2 regions of the Polaromonas sp. P1_H6 genome follow, and region 2 is predicted to be linked to the other one. Evidence: predicted binding sites of a transcription regulator. Region 2 holds the regulator's gene; the other holds the start of a gene.

Evidence for each region. Region 2 encodes NrdR, which represses ribonucleotide reductase genes. Its sites were predicted from a motif close to CACNANATNTNGTG; they were not measured.
Region 1: a site for NrdR is predicted at 3,318-3,331, ahead of AC1D1F_RS18950 (ribonucleoside-diphosphate reductase subunit alpha). Genes of this name have one in related genera too.

What each region holds. Positions count from the first base shown of each region.
Region 1 is NZ_JBFUCN010000023.1:26,497-34,408, reverse strand. Features, by position in the region: gene AC1D1F_RS18955 (ribonucleotide-diphosphate reductase subunit beta) at 1-106, opposite strand, end outside; gene AC1D1F_RS18950 (ribonucleoside-diphosphate reductase subunit alpha) at 238-3,147, opposite strand; gene ampD (1,6-anhydro-N-acetylmuramyl-L-alanine amidase AmpD) at 3,590-4,192, opposite strand; gene AC1D1F_RS18940 (sigma-54-dependent transcriptional regulator) at 4,179-5,636, opposite strand; gene AC1D1F_RS18935 (sensor histidine kinase) at 5,641-7,359, opposite strand; gene AC1D1F_RS18930 (PP0621 family protein) at 7,360-7,602, opposite strand; gene AC1D1F_RS18925 (cytochrome C assembly family protein) at 7,599-7,912, opposite strand, start outside.
Region 2 is NZ_JBFUCN010000001.1:91,444-99,355, reverse strand. Features, by position in the region: gene AC1D1F_RS00480 (DUF748 domain-containing protein) at 1-2,157, opposite strand, end outside; gene AC1D1F_RS00475 (lytic transglycosylase domain-containing protein) at 2,920-3,798, shown strand; ZMP/ZTP riboswitch at 3,932-4,061, shown strand; gene glyA (serine hydroxymethyltransferase) at 4,120-5,364, shown strand; gene nrdR (transcriptional regulator NrdR) at 5,464-5,913, shown strand; gene AC1D1F_RS00460 (GspH/FimT family pseudopilin) at 6,004-6,651, shown strand; gene pilV (type IV pilus modification protein PilV) at 6,540-7,223, shown strand; gene AC1D1F_RS00450 (PilW family protein) at 7,220-7,912, shown strand, end outside.

The sequences.
Region 1 (7,912 bases), on a different contig from region 2:
CGGCGTTAAAAGAAAGAGGCGGAAGTTCCATCGAGCGGCCTTCGGGCGAGCCGCTGTTCTGAGATGTTTGCAACGATGGTTTGACTTCTTCGTCCCAGGTCAACATAGAGGTTTCCAATACTGTGGGATTATGAAAGCAGCGATACAAAATGAAAAGTGTTCATTCACATCGCTACAAAATTGTGTTGCTCATATACATCGAATCGCGGGGCCGGGCGGTCCCGCGATTCAATGCTTTTATTGGCAGGCCTCGCATCCCGGATCGTCGATCGCGCAGAACTTGATGTCGGTGGCAGGCGTTGCATTCATCTGTGCCTGTGCTGCTGCGGCGGCCGTTTCGAGCGCGCTCATACCGCCGGCGGCGGGTGCGGAGCCGGACGACACCGAGTTCATCTTGCCCGCGGTCACGGTCGATTTCTCGGCGTGCGTCGCGCTCTGCGTGCGCAGGTAATAGGTGGTCTTCAGGCCACGCAGCCAGGCGAGCTTATAGGTGTCGTCGAGCTTCTTGCCCGAAGCGCCCGCCATATAGATATTGAGCGATTGCGCCTGGTCTATCCATTTCTGGCGGCGAGCCGCCGCTTCGACGATCCAGGAGGTCTCGATTTCAAATGCCGTGGCGTACAGCGACTTGACGTCCTGCGGCACGCGGTCGATGGGGCGCAGCGAACCGTCAAAGTGCTTGAGGTCCACCACCATCACGTCGTCCCACAGGTTCAGGCGCTTGAGGTCGCGCACCAGGTAGTGGTTGATGACCGTGAATTCACCGGACAGGTTGGATTTGACCGAGAGGTTGCCGAAGCAGGGCTCGATGCAGGCATCCACGCCGATGATGTTGGAGATGGTGGCGGTCGGGGCGATGGCGACGCAGTTGGAGTTGCGCATGCCGTCCTGGGCGATCTTTTTGCGCAGGGCGTCCCAGTCCAGCGTAGCGGAACGGTCGACTTCGATATAGCCGCCGCGCTGCTCGGCCAGCATGTCCAGCGTGTCCAGCGGCAGGATGCCCTTGTCCCAGAGCGAGCCCTTGTAGCTGGCGTACTTGCCGCGTTCCTTGGCCAGTTCGGTGGAAGCCCAGTAGGCGTGGTAGCAGACGGCTTCCATGGACTTGTCGGCGAATTCGACGGCTTCCTGGGAGGCGTAAGGCACGCGCAGCTCGTACAGGCAGTCCTGGAAGCCCATGATGCCCAGGCCCACGGGGCGGTGGCGCATGTTGGAGTCGCGGGCCTTCTTGACGGCGTAGTAATTGATGTCGATCACGTTGTCCAGCATGCGCATGGCCGTGGTGATGGTCTTCTTGAGCTTCTCGTGGTCGACCGCGCCGTCCTTCAGGTGCTGGACGAGGTTGACCGAGCCCAGGTTGCAGACGGCGGTTTCGGTGTCGCTGGTGTTGAGCGTGATCTCGGTGCACAGGTTGGATGAGTGCACGACGCCGGTGTGCTGCTGCGGCGAGCGCACATTGCAGGCGTCCTTGAAGGTGATCCAGGGGTGGCCGGTCTCAAACAGCATCGAGAGCATCTTGCGCCACATGTCGGTGGCCTGCAGCTTGCGGGACGGCTTGATCTCGCCGCGCTCGGCCTTGGCTTCGTAGGCGACGTAGATCTTTTCGAAGTCCTTGCCGAACTTGTCGTGCAGGTCGGGCGTGTCGGACGGCGAGAACAGGGTCCAGCTGCCTTTTTCCATCACGCGGCGCATGAATAGGTCGGGAATCCAGTTGGCGGTGTTCATGTCGTGCGTGCGGCGGCGGTCGTCGCCGGTGTTCTTGCGCAGTTCCAGGAACTCTTCGATGTCCAGGTGCCAGGTCTCCAGGTAGGCGCAGACGGCGCCCTTGCGCTTGCCGCCCTGGTTGACGGCAACGGCGGTGTCGTTGACGACCTTCAGGAAAGGCACGACGCCTTGCGATTCGCCGTTGGTGCCCTTGATGTGGGCTCCCAGGGCGCGCACGGGCGTCCAGTCATTGCCCAGGCCGCCGGCAAACTTGGAAAGCAGGGCGTTTTCCTTGATGGCGTCGTAGATGCCGCCAAGGTCGTCGGCGACCGTGGTCAGGTAGCAGGACGACAGCTGCGAACGCAGGGTGCCGGCGTTGAACAGGGTGGGCGTGCTCGACATGAAGTCGAAGGACGACAGGATCTCGTAGAACTCGATGGCGCGCTCTTCGCGGTTGATCTCGTTGAGCGACAGGCCCATGGCCACGCGCATGAAGAAAGCCTGGGGCAGTTCGATGCGCTGCTTGCGCACGTGCAGGAAGTAGCGGTCAAACAGGGTCTGCAGGCCGAGGTAGTCGAATTTCAGGTCTCGCTCGGGTTTGAGCGCGGCGCCCAGGCGGGCCAGGTCGAACTGCTGCAGCTTTTCGTCGAGCAGCTCGTTCTGCACGCCCTTGGCGATGAATTGCGGGAAGTATTCGGCATAGCGGACGGCCATGTCTTCCTGGTTGACTTCCTCGCCCAGCACTTCGCGGCGGATGGTGTGCATCAGCAGGCGCGCGGTGGCGTAGGTGTAGTCGGGGTCTTTTTCAATCAGGGTGCGCGCAGCCAGGATGGACGCTTTGTAGACCTCGTCGATGGGAACGCCGTCGTAGAGGTTGCGCATGGTTTCCGCAACGATGGGGTCTGGCTTGACGTCGGCGCCCAGGTCGGCGCAAGAGGCCTCGATCAGCGCCTGCAGGTTGCGGATGTCCAGGGCGACGCGGTTGCCGCGGTCGGTGACGTGGATCAGGGGCGCTGCGGGCGCCTGGGTTTGCGGCTGGCGGGCGCGTTCCTGCGTGCGCTTTTCGCGGTACAGCACGTAGGCGCGGGCGATCTCGTGGTGGCCGCCGCGCATCAGGCCAAGTTCGACCTGGTCCTGCACGTCTTCTATATGAAAGGTGCCGCCGCCCGGGCGCGAACGCATCAGGGCGCGGATCACCGCCTGGGTCAGGCCGTCGACGGTTTCGCGAACACTCGCGGACGCCGCACCCTGCGTGCCGTGAACGGCCAGGAAGGCCTTCATCATGGCCACGGCGATCTTGTTGGGCTCGAAGGGCACCACGCCGCCGTTGCGGCGAATGATCTGGTAGTGGGCGAGGGGATTGGGCTGGGTGTTGGTATCGCTGGCGGCCGGATTGCCGGCGGCAACGCTGGACGTTGCGGGCACTGCGTGCTGTGCTGTTTGCATGACTTCCTCTTTGCTTTGTTTTATGACTGGCTTGATGTGCTGTTGCGGGCAACCGTTTTGGCGGAAGGTGTTCAAAAAGCATGAACCAATTCCTCGCCGCCGGGGCCCGAATTACATCAAACTGAATTAGGGCTTAGACACTATACCTAGGGTATGGGGGGAATACAAGCCACTACAGGTAGTGTATCGCCGACTGAATGGATCGTTACGTTTTGTGGCTTTTTCCGCCCCGTTTTGGACGGCTGCGCGACGCTCTCAATTTCGTGCCGCTCATCTTCGGCAAAGCCTGATTCCATCAGGCTTGCGCGGCCCCGGCAACGCTGCGGCGCGCCTCGTCGCGGGCTTTCGCCCGCCAACACAAGCCCATGTTAGCGCGGTAAAAATACCGTGAAATTTCCGGATGCAAAGCGCACCACTGCGGTGTGGTTTTGTACGCGTGAGGCTAGGTGGTCTCGGGAAAATACCTAGCCGGCAAGGCCAGCGAGTCTTGCAGCAGGGGCCAGTCAAAACCCGGACCGGGGTCTTGCTTGCGGCCGGGCGCGATGTGTTCGTGTCCCGCGATGTGGGCAATGGGATAGGCCTGGAGCAGCGAGGCGCAGAGGCCAGCCAGGGTTTCGTACTGGGGCGTTTCGAAGGCGCCGCCTTCCAGGCCCTCAAGCTCGATGCCGATGGAATCGTCGTTGCAGTTGCCGCGCCCGCGGTAGTTCGAATCCCCGGCATGCCAGGCCCGGTCGCCGCAGCCGACGAACTGCCACAAGGCGCCGGAGCGGGCAATGAAGAAATGCGACGACACCTGCAGGCCGCGTATGCCCTGGAAGTAAGCGTGGGCTTCCCAATCGAGCTGGTTGGTGAAGAGGCGCTGCACGTTGCCGTTGCCGAATTCGCCGGGCGGCAGGCTGATGGAGTGGATGACGACGAGGTCGATCAGCGCGTCCTCTGGCCGCGGCCCGAAATTGGGCGAGGCCAGCGCGCGCGCATAGCGGTACCAGCCGTTCCGCCACAGGGGCTGCGGGGTGCCGGCGCCCCGGCCTTCAGGCGGGGTCATCGGCGGCGTCGAGTTCATCGGCGGGGTCTTCGCTGCCCGGTGTCACGATGTTCAGGCGCGCAATGCGGTAGCGGATCTGGCGCAGGCTCAGTCCCAGCCTGGCGGCGGCCGCGGTGCGATTGAAGCCGTTTTCCAGCAGCACTTTCGTGAGGATGCTGCGCTCCTGCCTGTCCAGGTAGTCCTGCAGGTTTTCCGGAACGGCGACCTGCTCTTCGGCCGGCGCGTCGAAATGCAGTTCGCTGCCGTCGCCGAGCGCCACCGCGCGGTGCAGGGTGTTTTCCAGTTCCCTGACGTTGCCGTTGAAAGGCAGGGCGCGCAGCTGTCCCATCACAGCATCGGTCAGCTCGGGTACCGGGAAGCCGGACTCATGGCAAATTCTGGCCAGCAGGGCTTTGCACAGGGCCGGCAGGTCTTCCCGGCGCTCGCGCAGGGCGGGCACGTGAATCTCGATCACATTGAGCCGGTAATAAAGATCCTGGCGGAAAGTCCCGGCCTGGACTTCGGCGACCAGGTCCTTGTGGGTGGCGCTGACGATGCGCACGTCCACCGAGTCCTCTTGCGCGGAGCCCAGCGGCCGCACGGTGCGCTCCTGGATGGCCCGCAGGAGCTTGGACTGCATGGCCAGGGGCAAGTCGCCGATTTCGTCGAGAAAGAGGGTCCCGCCCTTGGCCGCCTGGAAGTAGCCCTGCCGGTCCTGCGCCGAGCCGGTGTAGGCGCCCTTGCGCGCGCCGAAGAACTCCGCTTCCAGGAGGTTCTCAGGGATGGCGCTGCAATTGACCGCCACGAACGGGCCCGCCGCGCGGTGGCTGCAGCCGTGAACGGCGCGCGCGACCAATTCCTTGCCGGTGCCCGACTCGCCCTGGATCAGCACCGGGGCCATGCTGCCGGCCACTTTGACGATGCGCGACTTGACAGCGCGCATGACGGCCGATTCACCGACCAGCTTTTGCAAAATCAGCGGGGCTTCGGCGGCCACCGGCAGGGGCAGCGACAAGGGCGTGATGCCGGAATCCGGTGCGACGCGCCCGGTTTTGTCGGTGGCCGGCGCTGCTTGCCTGGCGCCCTGCACGGCCGATGCCACCACGCTGCGGAACTGTTTGAGGTCGACCGGCTTGGTGAGGTAGTCGAAGGCGCCGGCCTTGAGGGCCTCGACCGCGTTTTCGGCGGAGCCGTGCGCCGTGATGACGACGCAGCGTTCGCTGCGTTGCTGGCTCACCATGTCGCGCAGCAGTTCCAGGCCCAGGCCGTCCGGCAGGCGCATGTCGGTGATCACCGCATCGAAGCGGTTTTCACTGAGCTGCTGGCGGGCCTGCAGCAAATCGCCGGCGGCCTCCACCCGGTAGCCCTCCCTGAGCAGGGTCAGCTCGTACAGGGTTCGCAGGTCCGGCTCGTCGTCGATGACGAGGATGCGGGCTTGCTGGGGAACGGGGTTTTGCATGCTCATGGTGTCAGGTGGGCATTGTGGCAAAAGACGGCGCGGAGATGTTCGGGGATTGCGCGGAGGGCGCGAACATCACGAAAAATTCGTTGCCCTCGGTGCCTTCGCGCTGCACGCGCTGGTAGCCGATCATGGCGCCGTAGCGTTCGCACAGTTCACGGCAGATATACAGGCCCAGCCCGCTGGACCGGCTTTCCGACGAAAAGAAGGGTTCGAACAGGTGGCTTTGCACGGTCTGCTCCAGGGGCTGGCCGTCGCTCCAGACGGACAGGCGCGACTGCCCCGGCGCCACGGCCTGGGTCGCGACTTCGATCGCCCCTGCGGAGTCGCTGGCGTAGCGCAAGGCGTTGTCCAGCAGGTTGATCATCAGGCGCCGCAAATGCTCGGGCTCAAAAATCACGACGGCGTTGTCCGAGTCCGCCGTGATGCGTGTGCGCCCGGACGCCGCTGTCTGCTCCGCCCAGTCGGATGTGATCTTCCGGACGGTGTCGTCCAGCGGCAATGTGGTGGTCTGCGGCGAAGGCAGCTGCGCCTGGGCGCGCGAAATATTCAGCACCTCGTCCACGATACGGGCCAGGCGCTGGGCGTTTTGCCTGACCATGGCGGTGAGCCGGCGCTGCCCCGGGTCCTGCAGGTCTTCTTCGAGCAGGGCGTTGGCCTGCGAAATGGCGGCCAGCGGGTTGCGGATTTCATGGGCCACCGCGGCCGACATGCGGCCCATGGCCGCCATTTTTTCGGTCCGCACGCGCGCTTCCATTTCACGCAGGTCTTCCAGGAACATCACGCACAGGCTCTCATGCGAGCCGTTCGGCGAAGCGGCCAGGCGCGTGCGCACGTGCAGCCGCCGGGTGTGGCCGCCCGCGTTGTCCAGGCTGACGTCGGCTTCCTGCGGCGATTGCGCCGCGAAGGTGCGGTGCGTCAGTTCGGCAAGAGGCTGCCAGGCGGCTTCCGTGGCCAGGATGAAGGGGGCGCTGCGCACGGTATCGTCGGCCGCCAACAGGCGCCGTGAGGCCGGATTGGCCGAGCGCACGATGCCGTTGACGTCGACCACCAGCACGCCGTCAGCCAGTGCTTCGATCACCAGTTCATTCACCTGCGTTTGCATGCGCGCGGCGGACTGGCTGCGTTTGGCCAGTTGCTCTTCTCTGGCCAGGCGCAGGGCCAGGTGGTTGGCGAGCAGCGCGACGAGAAAGAAGCCGGAGCCGCTCAGGCCTGATTGCAGGAAACGCGCGTTGGCGTCGCCCAGGCCCTGCAGCGAGTTCCACCAGGCGTCGGCCAGCAGCAGCAGCGTCACGCTGGCGGCTGTGCCAAAGGCCAGCAATATCGGGCCCAGGATGGAGGCCAGCAGCACCGGCAGCGCGAACAACGGGGTGTAATTGATGCCACCGGACTGCAGGAAGTTCAGCGCCGAGAAGGCGATGACGTCCACGCCGATGGTGAGCACCCATTGCGCGTCAAAGGTGCTGCCGGGCGGCCGGGGCCGCGACCAGAGCCGCACCGCCAGTGTGGCGCACAGATAGGCGATACAGGTCGCGATGGACCAGCGGTTGGTGGTGTTGCCCAGGGCATAAATGAATGCCTGCAGGATGACCAGCACGGCAGCGATGGCGACGCGTGCGGTCATGAAAACATGCCAGAGGCGGCCGAATGAGCCCGGCCCGGCCGTGATTTCCCAGCCGCCTGAGCCCTTGTCGCCGCCTGTTTCAAACCAGTGGGACGGCGTGCTCATTTAACCTTCCGTCTGGCGCCGGTGCGCGTCGCTGCAGTAAATGCCTTTGTTGCCGATCAACGCTTCCGTTTTCGGCAAATGCACGCCGCAAACTTCGCAGGCGACGATTTCAGTGATGGCCGCTCCCGGTCTTTGCGGGGCTGGCGGACGGGCGGGCGCCGCATCACGGCGTTCCGTTTCACGGTTGTGCCGCCAGATCCAGAACACCACCAGCACCAGGGCCATGACCAGCAGGTATTTCATGCCCGCCTCAGGATGACTTCAAGCACAAAGCGCGAACCGGCATAGCCCAGCAGCAGCAGGCCGGAACCCAGGTACAGCACATGGACCGCCTTGCGGCCGCGCCAGCCCAGGCGCGCGCGGCCGATCAGCAGGCCGGCGAAGGTCAGCCAGGCCAGGACCGAGAACACGGTTTTGTGGTTCCATTTCCAGGCCAGGCCCGGCCCGTACAGGGTTTCGGCGAACAGCCAGCCCACGAACAAGGTGGCCGACAGCAGCACGAAGCCGGCCTCCACGAAGCGGAAGGTCAGGCGCTCCAGCGTCAGCAGGGGCA
Region 2 (7,912 bases):
GTCCAGTATCAGCCCGCCCAGCTGGGCCTTGGCGGCCGTGACCTCGAAGGCCACCGGCCTGGCGCCGGCCTTGTCGGAAAACGACATGGCGCCGCCTTCAAGCTGCACATCGCTGATGGCCACGGCCCAGGAGGGCGCGGAGGCGCGGGTGGCCGCATCGGTGGGCGGCGGGGGCGATGGCGGCAAAGCGGCCTTGCCGGGGCCGACCATCCAGCGCTCGTACATCCAGCGCTTGTCGCTGTCGCGGTCGACCAGGGCTTTGGGCTGGGTCAGCTGCAGCCTGCCGGCCTTGAAGCTCTGGCCGGTCACGTCGATGTCCACCTGTGCCAGGTCCACACGCTTGATCGACACCAGCGAGACCTTGCCCTGGGCCAGTTGCACCTCGCTGACCGCGACCTGCGGCGCCGTGAGCCGCAGCAGCTGGGGCTTGTCGCCGCTCGCCCCCTGCCAGTGAATGCCCAGCTCGGCGTCTAGCTGGCCGTTCAGCGCCGGCAGCAGGAACTGGCCCACGTATTTGGCCGCCATGCCCAGCGGCCAGGCCGTCACCTGGGCGGTGAGTTCGGCGGCCTGGTCGGTGGCGCTGCCCTTGAAAGTCAGCAGCGCCGGGACGGCCGGAGCCTGCGGCGCGGCGGGCCTGGCGCCGGCTTTGGAGGGCGCGGGCACAGGGGCGGCAGGCGGCTCAAGCCCCACCGAGCCGTCGAATTGCAGCGGTGCGCCGGCCGAAAAAGGCATGGCGATGGCCGTGGCGTTGAGCACCAGGCCGCCCATGCGGATGTCGGCCGGCGAGGCCAGGGTTTCGTCCAGCCAGTTCACGCTGCCCGCGCGCACGGCCACACGGGCTACCTGCACCTTCCAGGGGGCGCTTGCCGGCGCTTTGGCCGAAGCGCCCGGATTTGCCGGCTTGCTGGCGTTGCCTGCGGGAACCTTTACGAAACCTTGAGTGTCTGCTTCACTTTTTGTAGCAGTCGTGGCGGCGGGCGGTAACAGGTTGAGCCGCCCCGCCCGGTCGCGGATGACGGACAGCACGGGCGCACTCAATTCGACCGCTTCAAGCTTGACGAATTGCTCCAGCGGGCGCACGTCGGCCATCGTCACCTGCAACCGCTCAAACGCGAGCAGGTCGGGCCGGGACGCCGGTGGAACATCGCCGCCATCACGTTTGCCCGCCGATTTGCGGCCGGGGGCCGGGGCGGGAACAGCGGCCGGCGCCTGCCCCGCCACCTGCAGGCGCACCTTTTCCGCCGTCACCGTGCCGGAGATGCGCACCACCGTGGCCGGCGTCTGCTCGAACGCCACTTTGGCGTCGGCATGCAGCACGGCACTCTGCAATTTGAAGGGCAGGCTCGCCGGCCAGTAGGCCAGGTAGGGGTTCAGGTCAAAGCCGCGCAGAGTCAAGGTGGCGTCGGTTTTATGGGTCTGGGCAAAGGGCGTGCCCTCGGCGGCGGTGTCAAAACTGCTGCCGTTGAGCTTGAAGGCCAGGTGCGGCGAGGTCTTGATCTCGCGCTGGGACTTGAGGTTGCTCAGGAAGGGCACGGAGAGGTTCAGCTCGCGCAGCGCATGGGTCTTGCCGACGGACTGGTCGCTAAAGTCCAGGCGCCCGCCGCTCAGCACGATGTTGTAGACCGCAAAGCGTGGCGGATCCCCGGCCGGCTGGTCCGCCGGCGTCTTCAGGCGCTCCAGGATGTCGTCGATGTCATAGCGGCCCTCGCCTTTGTGGGTCAGAAAAGCCACGGGTTCGTCGACCTGCACGGCGTCGGCCACCGGCGCCAGGCGCAGCAGGGACTCCAGTTCGGCGTCTATATATATGCGCTTGATGGAAAGCTGGGGATTTTCCTGGGGAACTCCGGCAGCGCCGGCCTTGGCGATGGCCAGGTCGCGCAGGGTGAGTTCGAGCGACCAGGGCTTGAAATCGACCGCGCCCACGGTGACCTGCCGGCCCAGTTTTTCAGAGGCGATCTTCTCGAGCTGCGACTTCAGAAGGGTGGGCACGGCCGCATAGGCCAGCGCCCAGAGCAGCAGCAGCGCGCCAAGCGCCCAGGCGGCACGTCGCCGCCACAGGGGCGAGCGGGCCAGGCCGGCAGCCCGTGCCGGCAGGGTTTTTGCGGTGTTCCGCCATTCGATTTCGCGCCATTTATTCTTCAAGTCAGGGATTGCCATAGGCGACGAGTTTTTAACGCCGGCGCCAATCGGTCAATGACTTATTTGAAAAAGACGGTCACCCGAAAGGGCATAGCCCCCCCAAAAGAAAAACCCCGGGCAGTGAGACCGACCGGGGTTGACGGCGGGCGTTTATGCTCATGCCGTCGGGTTTCCGCAAAAGAGAGATGAATCGTCTCCAGTGCGATGAAAGCAAGTGATTGCTTCCAGATTTTCCGGGGTTGGTTACCCGGTTGGATGCGTGAATGAACACGCAATTGCAGGTTAAACCTCCAGCGCCGGGCAGGCAAGACCATCTTTTCAATCACAGGGACCGGAGTGATTGGCGCTGCCTTTGTCCGGCCCGAAAGACGCCTGAATCACCCCAACAGTCCCACATGGACCATCGAAAACCGCCTACAGCCGGACCCGCGATCCGCTGATCCGGTATTTTTCACGCCGAATTTAACTTAGAGCTTGGTCTCAAAAAGAGGCCGTAACTACCTTGATTCAGGCGGATTCTGCCGAGAATCAAGGTTTTTATTTGCTTAATTGATATAAGAAATTAATCTCTTATTATTGACAGGTTATTTAACGACCCCATAGAATCCCGCCAGTCCCACAGAAACCTAGGGACAACCCGAATCTCCGCTGCCCCATTCATCAAAGAAGCCGGCAACGTCAAACAGGGGTCAACACCCACAAGGCATGCCTTGGTTTGATGGCGACCCAATCAAAGCCTGCTTGGCCTCTCAAGGGCCTGCAAGCGTAGAAAGGAGTGCTATGACAGCGCTAGGACAATTCGGCCTTGAGGCGCACTTGAAAAGTGTACAGAGCGGTATTTCAACCATCGCCGATGACATCGCCCAGGGCTTTTTCGAGATCACCCACAACAGCTTCGCCCTCCTGGGCCTGGCGGTCGTGTTCGCGGTGATCACACTGACGGCCCGGCCCGACTTGCGTCAGGCCGGTGAATTCAAGCTCATGACCTGGCTGCAGCAACGCCAGGAAGCGGCCATCGGTTTTACCGAGCCCGCCGCCATTGAGCGTGCCACGGCATCCAATCCCAAAGACCTGCCGGCCCAGCAGGCGGCGGTGGCCTACTGGCTGAGCAAGAAATACGGCGTGGCGCCCGAGCCTTTGAGCGTGCTGGTGGCCGAGGCCTTCGAGATCGGCCAGAAGGCCAAGCTCGACCCCACCCTGATCCTGGCCATCATGGCGATCGAGTCCGGCTTCAACCCGTTCGCGCAAAGCCCCGTGGGCGCCCAGGGCTTGATGCAGGTCATGACCAAGGTGCACCACGACAAATACGACAACTTCGGCGGCAAGCTGGCGGCCTTCGACCCGGTGACCAACCTGCGCGTCGGCGTCAAGGTGCTGCAGGAATGCATCGCCCGCGCCGGATCCGTGGAAGGCGGCCTCAAATACTATGTGGGCGCCGCCAATATGGAAGACGACGGCGGCTACGCCGGCAAGGTGATGGGGGAGCACGCCCGCCTGCTGGCCGTGGTGGCCTCCGCGTCCAAGCGCGGCAAGCCCTCGCCTTTCTTTGCCGAGCCCGGCACTTCGCGCCCGGTCCCGGCCTCCCTGCCCGGCAAGTCCGAGACGCCGGCCTCCGAGGGCAAGACGCCCGAGAAAGTGGCGCTGTTGAGCCAGTCCTGATCCCCGCCGGCGCGGCCTCCAGGCCCGCCGCTTGCACCGCAAAGCCGGGCCGCCGCCAGCGCCCGGCTTTTTGCTTTCCGGGCCACGGGTATGGGACGGGCTGCCACGGATTTCAGGCGCTCTCAGTTACACTAGCCGGGTGCGCAACTGGCGATAGGCTCAAGGTTTTCGCAACCATTGGAGCTGACGTGGGACACCACTGGGAAGCGCACCGCTGACAGCCGTTGGGCCTCAGCGTTCAGCCGTTCGCCTGGGCAGCCCTTGTTTCATTTAGAGCCGCGGCTCATATGAATAGCAGGGACCACGTCTTTAAGGACTGCCATGTACCACCGCAATATCCTGGTCGAACAGACCGATCCCGAAATCTTTGCCGCCATCCAGGCCGAAAACGCCCGGCAAGAGCAGCATATCGAGCTGATCGCCAGCGAAAACTACGCCTCGCCCGCCGTCATGGCCGCGCAGGGATCGCAGCTCACCAACAAATACGCCGAAGGTTATCCCGGCCGCCGCTACTACGGCGGCTGCGAACATGTGGACGTGGCCGAGCAACTGGCCATCGACCGTGTCAAGGCCATCTTCGGCGCCGAAGCCGCCAACGTGCAGGCGCATTGCGGCGCATCGGCCAACGAGGCCGTGTTCCTGGCCTTCCTCAAGCCCGGCGACACCATCATGGGCATGAGCCTAGCCGAAGGCGGCCACCTGACGCACGGCATGGCCCTGAACATGAGCGGCAAGTGGTTCAACGTCGTGTCCTACGGCCTGAACGACAAGGAAGAAATCGACTACGACGCCATGGAGCGCAAGGCCCTTGAGACCAAACCCAAGCTGATCATCGCGGGCGCCTCGGCTTACAGCCTGCGCATCGACTTCGAGCGCTTCGCCAAGGTGGCCAAAGCCGTCGGAGCGATCTTCATGGTCGACATCGCCCATTACGCCGGCCTGGTGGCCGCGGGCGTGTACCCCAACCCGGTGCCGCATGCCGACATCGTCACCTCGACCACGCACAAAAGCCTGCGCGGCCCGCGCGGCGGCATCATCCTGATGAAGGCCGAGCACGAAAAAGCCATCAACAGCGCGATCTTCCCCGGCCTGCAGGGCGGCCCGCTGATGCACGTGATCGCGGCCAAGGCCGTGGCTTTCAAGGAGGCCATGACGCCTGAGTTCAAGGCTTACCAGCAGCAGGTCGTGAAAAACGCGCAGATCGTCGCCGACACCCTGACGCAGCGCGGCCTGCGCATCGTCAGCGGGCGCACCGAAAGCCACGTCATGCTGGTCGACCTGCGCGCCAAGGGCATTACCGGCAAGGAAGCCGAAGCAGTGCTGGGCAGCGCCCACATGACGATCAACAAGAACGCCATCCCGAACGACCCGGAAAAGCCCATGGTCACCAGCGGCGTGCGCATTGGCACCCCGGCCATGACGACCCGCGGCTTCAAGGACGAGGAAGCCCGCGCCACGGCCCACCTGATCGCCGACGTGCTCGACAACCCGCGCGACGCGGCCACCCTGGAAGCAGTCCGCGCCAAGGTTCACGCCCTGACCAGCCGCTTCCCTGTGTACCGTTAACCATGGCGGACGGCGCGGGCACCATGGTTTTCATCGCTGCCCCTTCCGTCCTCAATGGGCCAAAGACCAATCGATGCTTTTAAGTTCAGGTCAACACCCATGAAATGCCCTTTCTGCGGCCACCTCGAAACCCAGGTTGTCGAAACCCGGGTGGCGGAAGACGCCGACTTCATACGCCGGCGCCGCCAGTGCGGCGCATGCGAAAAGCGCTTCACCACCTACGAGCGGCCCGACGTCACCTTCCCGTCCATCGTCAAGAAGGACGGCCGGCGCATCGAGTACAAGCGCAGCAAGATCCTGGGCTCCATGAACCTGGCGCTGCGCAAGCGCCCCGTCAGTACCGAGCAGATCGACTCGGCCATCGAACGCATCGAGGAAAAACTGCTGAGCCTGGGGGTGCGCGAGGTGGCCTCCAACCGCCTGGGCGAGCTGGTCATGCGCGAACTCAAGAAACTCGACAAAGTGGCTTATGTCCGCTTTGCCAGCGTCTACCGCAGCTTTGAGGATATTGACGAGTTCAAGACCCTGGTGGATGAGGTCAGGCGCTAAAGCGCCGGACGCGCTGACCGTTCGTCACGCAGACCTGACCGGGCGTCGAATACAGGAGGCGGGACCGGCGAGGCATGCTCACAATTGCGCATGTTCGAAAATCTATCGATCGCCGGCCCTGCCACCTTCCGCCCCCAACCGCCCTGGCGTGTCATGCGGCGAATCCAGCATGGATTCACCCTGATTGAGGTGCTGGTGGTGATAGCCATCATCGGAATCCTGACGGTCCTCGCAACGCCCTCCTTCATGGGCCTGCTTGCCAACGCCAATATCACCCGCGCCACCAACGGGTTTATCTCGGATACCCGCTACGCCCGCGGTGAAGCCATGCGGCGCGGGAAAAGCGTGACGATCTGCAGGACCGCCAACTACACCGCGGCAAGCCCGACATGCTCCACCGGTAACGGCGCGACCGTCGGCGGCTGGATGCAGGGATGGGTGGTGTTCGTTGACAGCAATGGCAACGGCAGCTTCGATGCCGCGACCGACATCGTGCTACGCGCCCAGGAGCCCATGGCCGGCGTCAGCGATTTTTTCGCGGTCGGCGTCTCCACTCCGACGGCTGTCGCCACGGGCAACGGCATCATCTATGACGGCACCGGCCGCGCCATAGGCCAGTCGGGCCGATGGCTGGTGCATGCCTCGGGCTCGTTCGCCACCAACGCTTACTACACCCGTACCCTGTGCATGAACGCAGTGGGCAGGGTCAAAGTCCAGACGGGGGACGTCGCATGCTAGGCCTCACCAGAAAAGCACCTCCTTCACGCAAGGGGCAGCGAGGCTCCTCGCTGCTGGAGGTCCTGATTTCCATATTGCTCATGTCCTTTGGCATGCTGGCACTCGCCGGCATGCAGGCCTATTCGGTCGCGGCGCAGAAAAACGCGGCCAACCGCGCCATCGCCAGCGCCCTGGCCACGGAACTGGCGGAAGTCATCAGGCTCAACCCGACCGGACTTTCAGGCGGCAACTATGACGTGGCGCTGATGACCACCAGCAGTCCTCCCGCCCTCGCGCCCTGCGCCTTTCCCAACTGCACAACCCCTGCGACACTGGCTGCCGCGGACCTGACGGCCTTCCAGAGCCGGGTTCGTGCGTTGCTGCCCCAGGGCGGCGTCGAGCTGGCCCGGCCCGGTGCCAGCGCAACCCAGGCCAACATCTGGATTCTCTGGGAAGAAGCCGGCGTGCTGGACAACTCCCGCAAGGTCGCCGGCGTCGACCAGTCCGCCGAATCGACGTCCGACAACTGCTCGGCCACCGCCAAAGCCCTGCCAACACTGCCACGCTGCTTTTACATGAAGGTGCAGTTATGACTTCGCCCGCAAAAAGCTGCCCGCGGCAGCGTCCTCGCATGCCCGCGGCAAAGTCCGCAGCAAGGCAGCAGTCAGGCTTCACCCTGATCGAACTGCTGATCTCCATGACACTGGGCATGGTGATCATCGGCGCGCTGGTGGTCATGTATCTCTCCGGCAGCACGGCCACGCGCAACGCGCAGGCCCAGGGCCAGATGAACGAGGACGCCCAGATGGCCCTCGGCGTCTTTACGCAGGAACTGCGCCAGGCGGGGTACAACCCCACGCGCACCGGCGGCGTCAAGAACGACCTGGGCCTGGGCGGCTGGAACCTGTACGCCTGCAACACGGGCTTCACGGATCCCACCGTTGCCGCCATGAGCGCCTTGAGCTGCGCAGGATCCGGTGGTTTTTCCCTGGCCGTGGCCTACGAGGCAGACCTCAACAGCGGGAAAAACACCTCCGGCGGCCTGCCGATGGACTGTATCGGCAACGGCGTGGGCGCCGCGGGCGCTCCTTTCTACATCATGCAGTCGCGCATCGCCATCACGAACAACACGCTGACCTGCCGCGGAAGCGGCAACCTGGCGCAATCGCAGGTGCTGGCCGAAAACATTGAAAGCGCGACGGTGAATTTCGCGGTGGCCGAGCCCGCCGTCCCCAACAGCCAGAATGTGCGCGGTTACCTGAGCGCCTCCGGCATCACCACC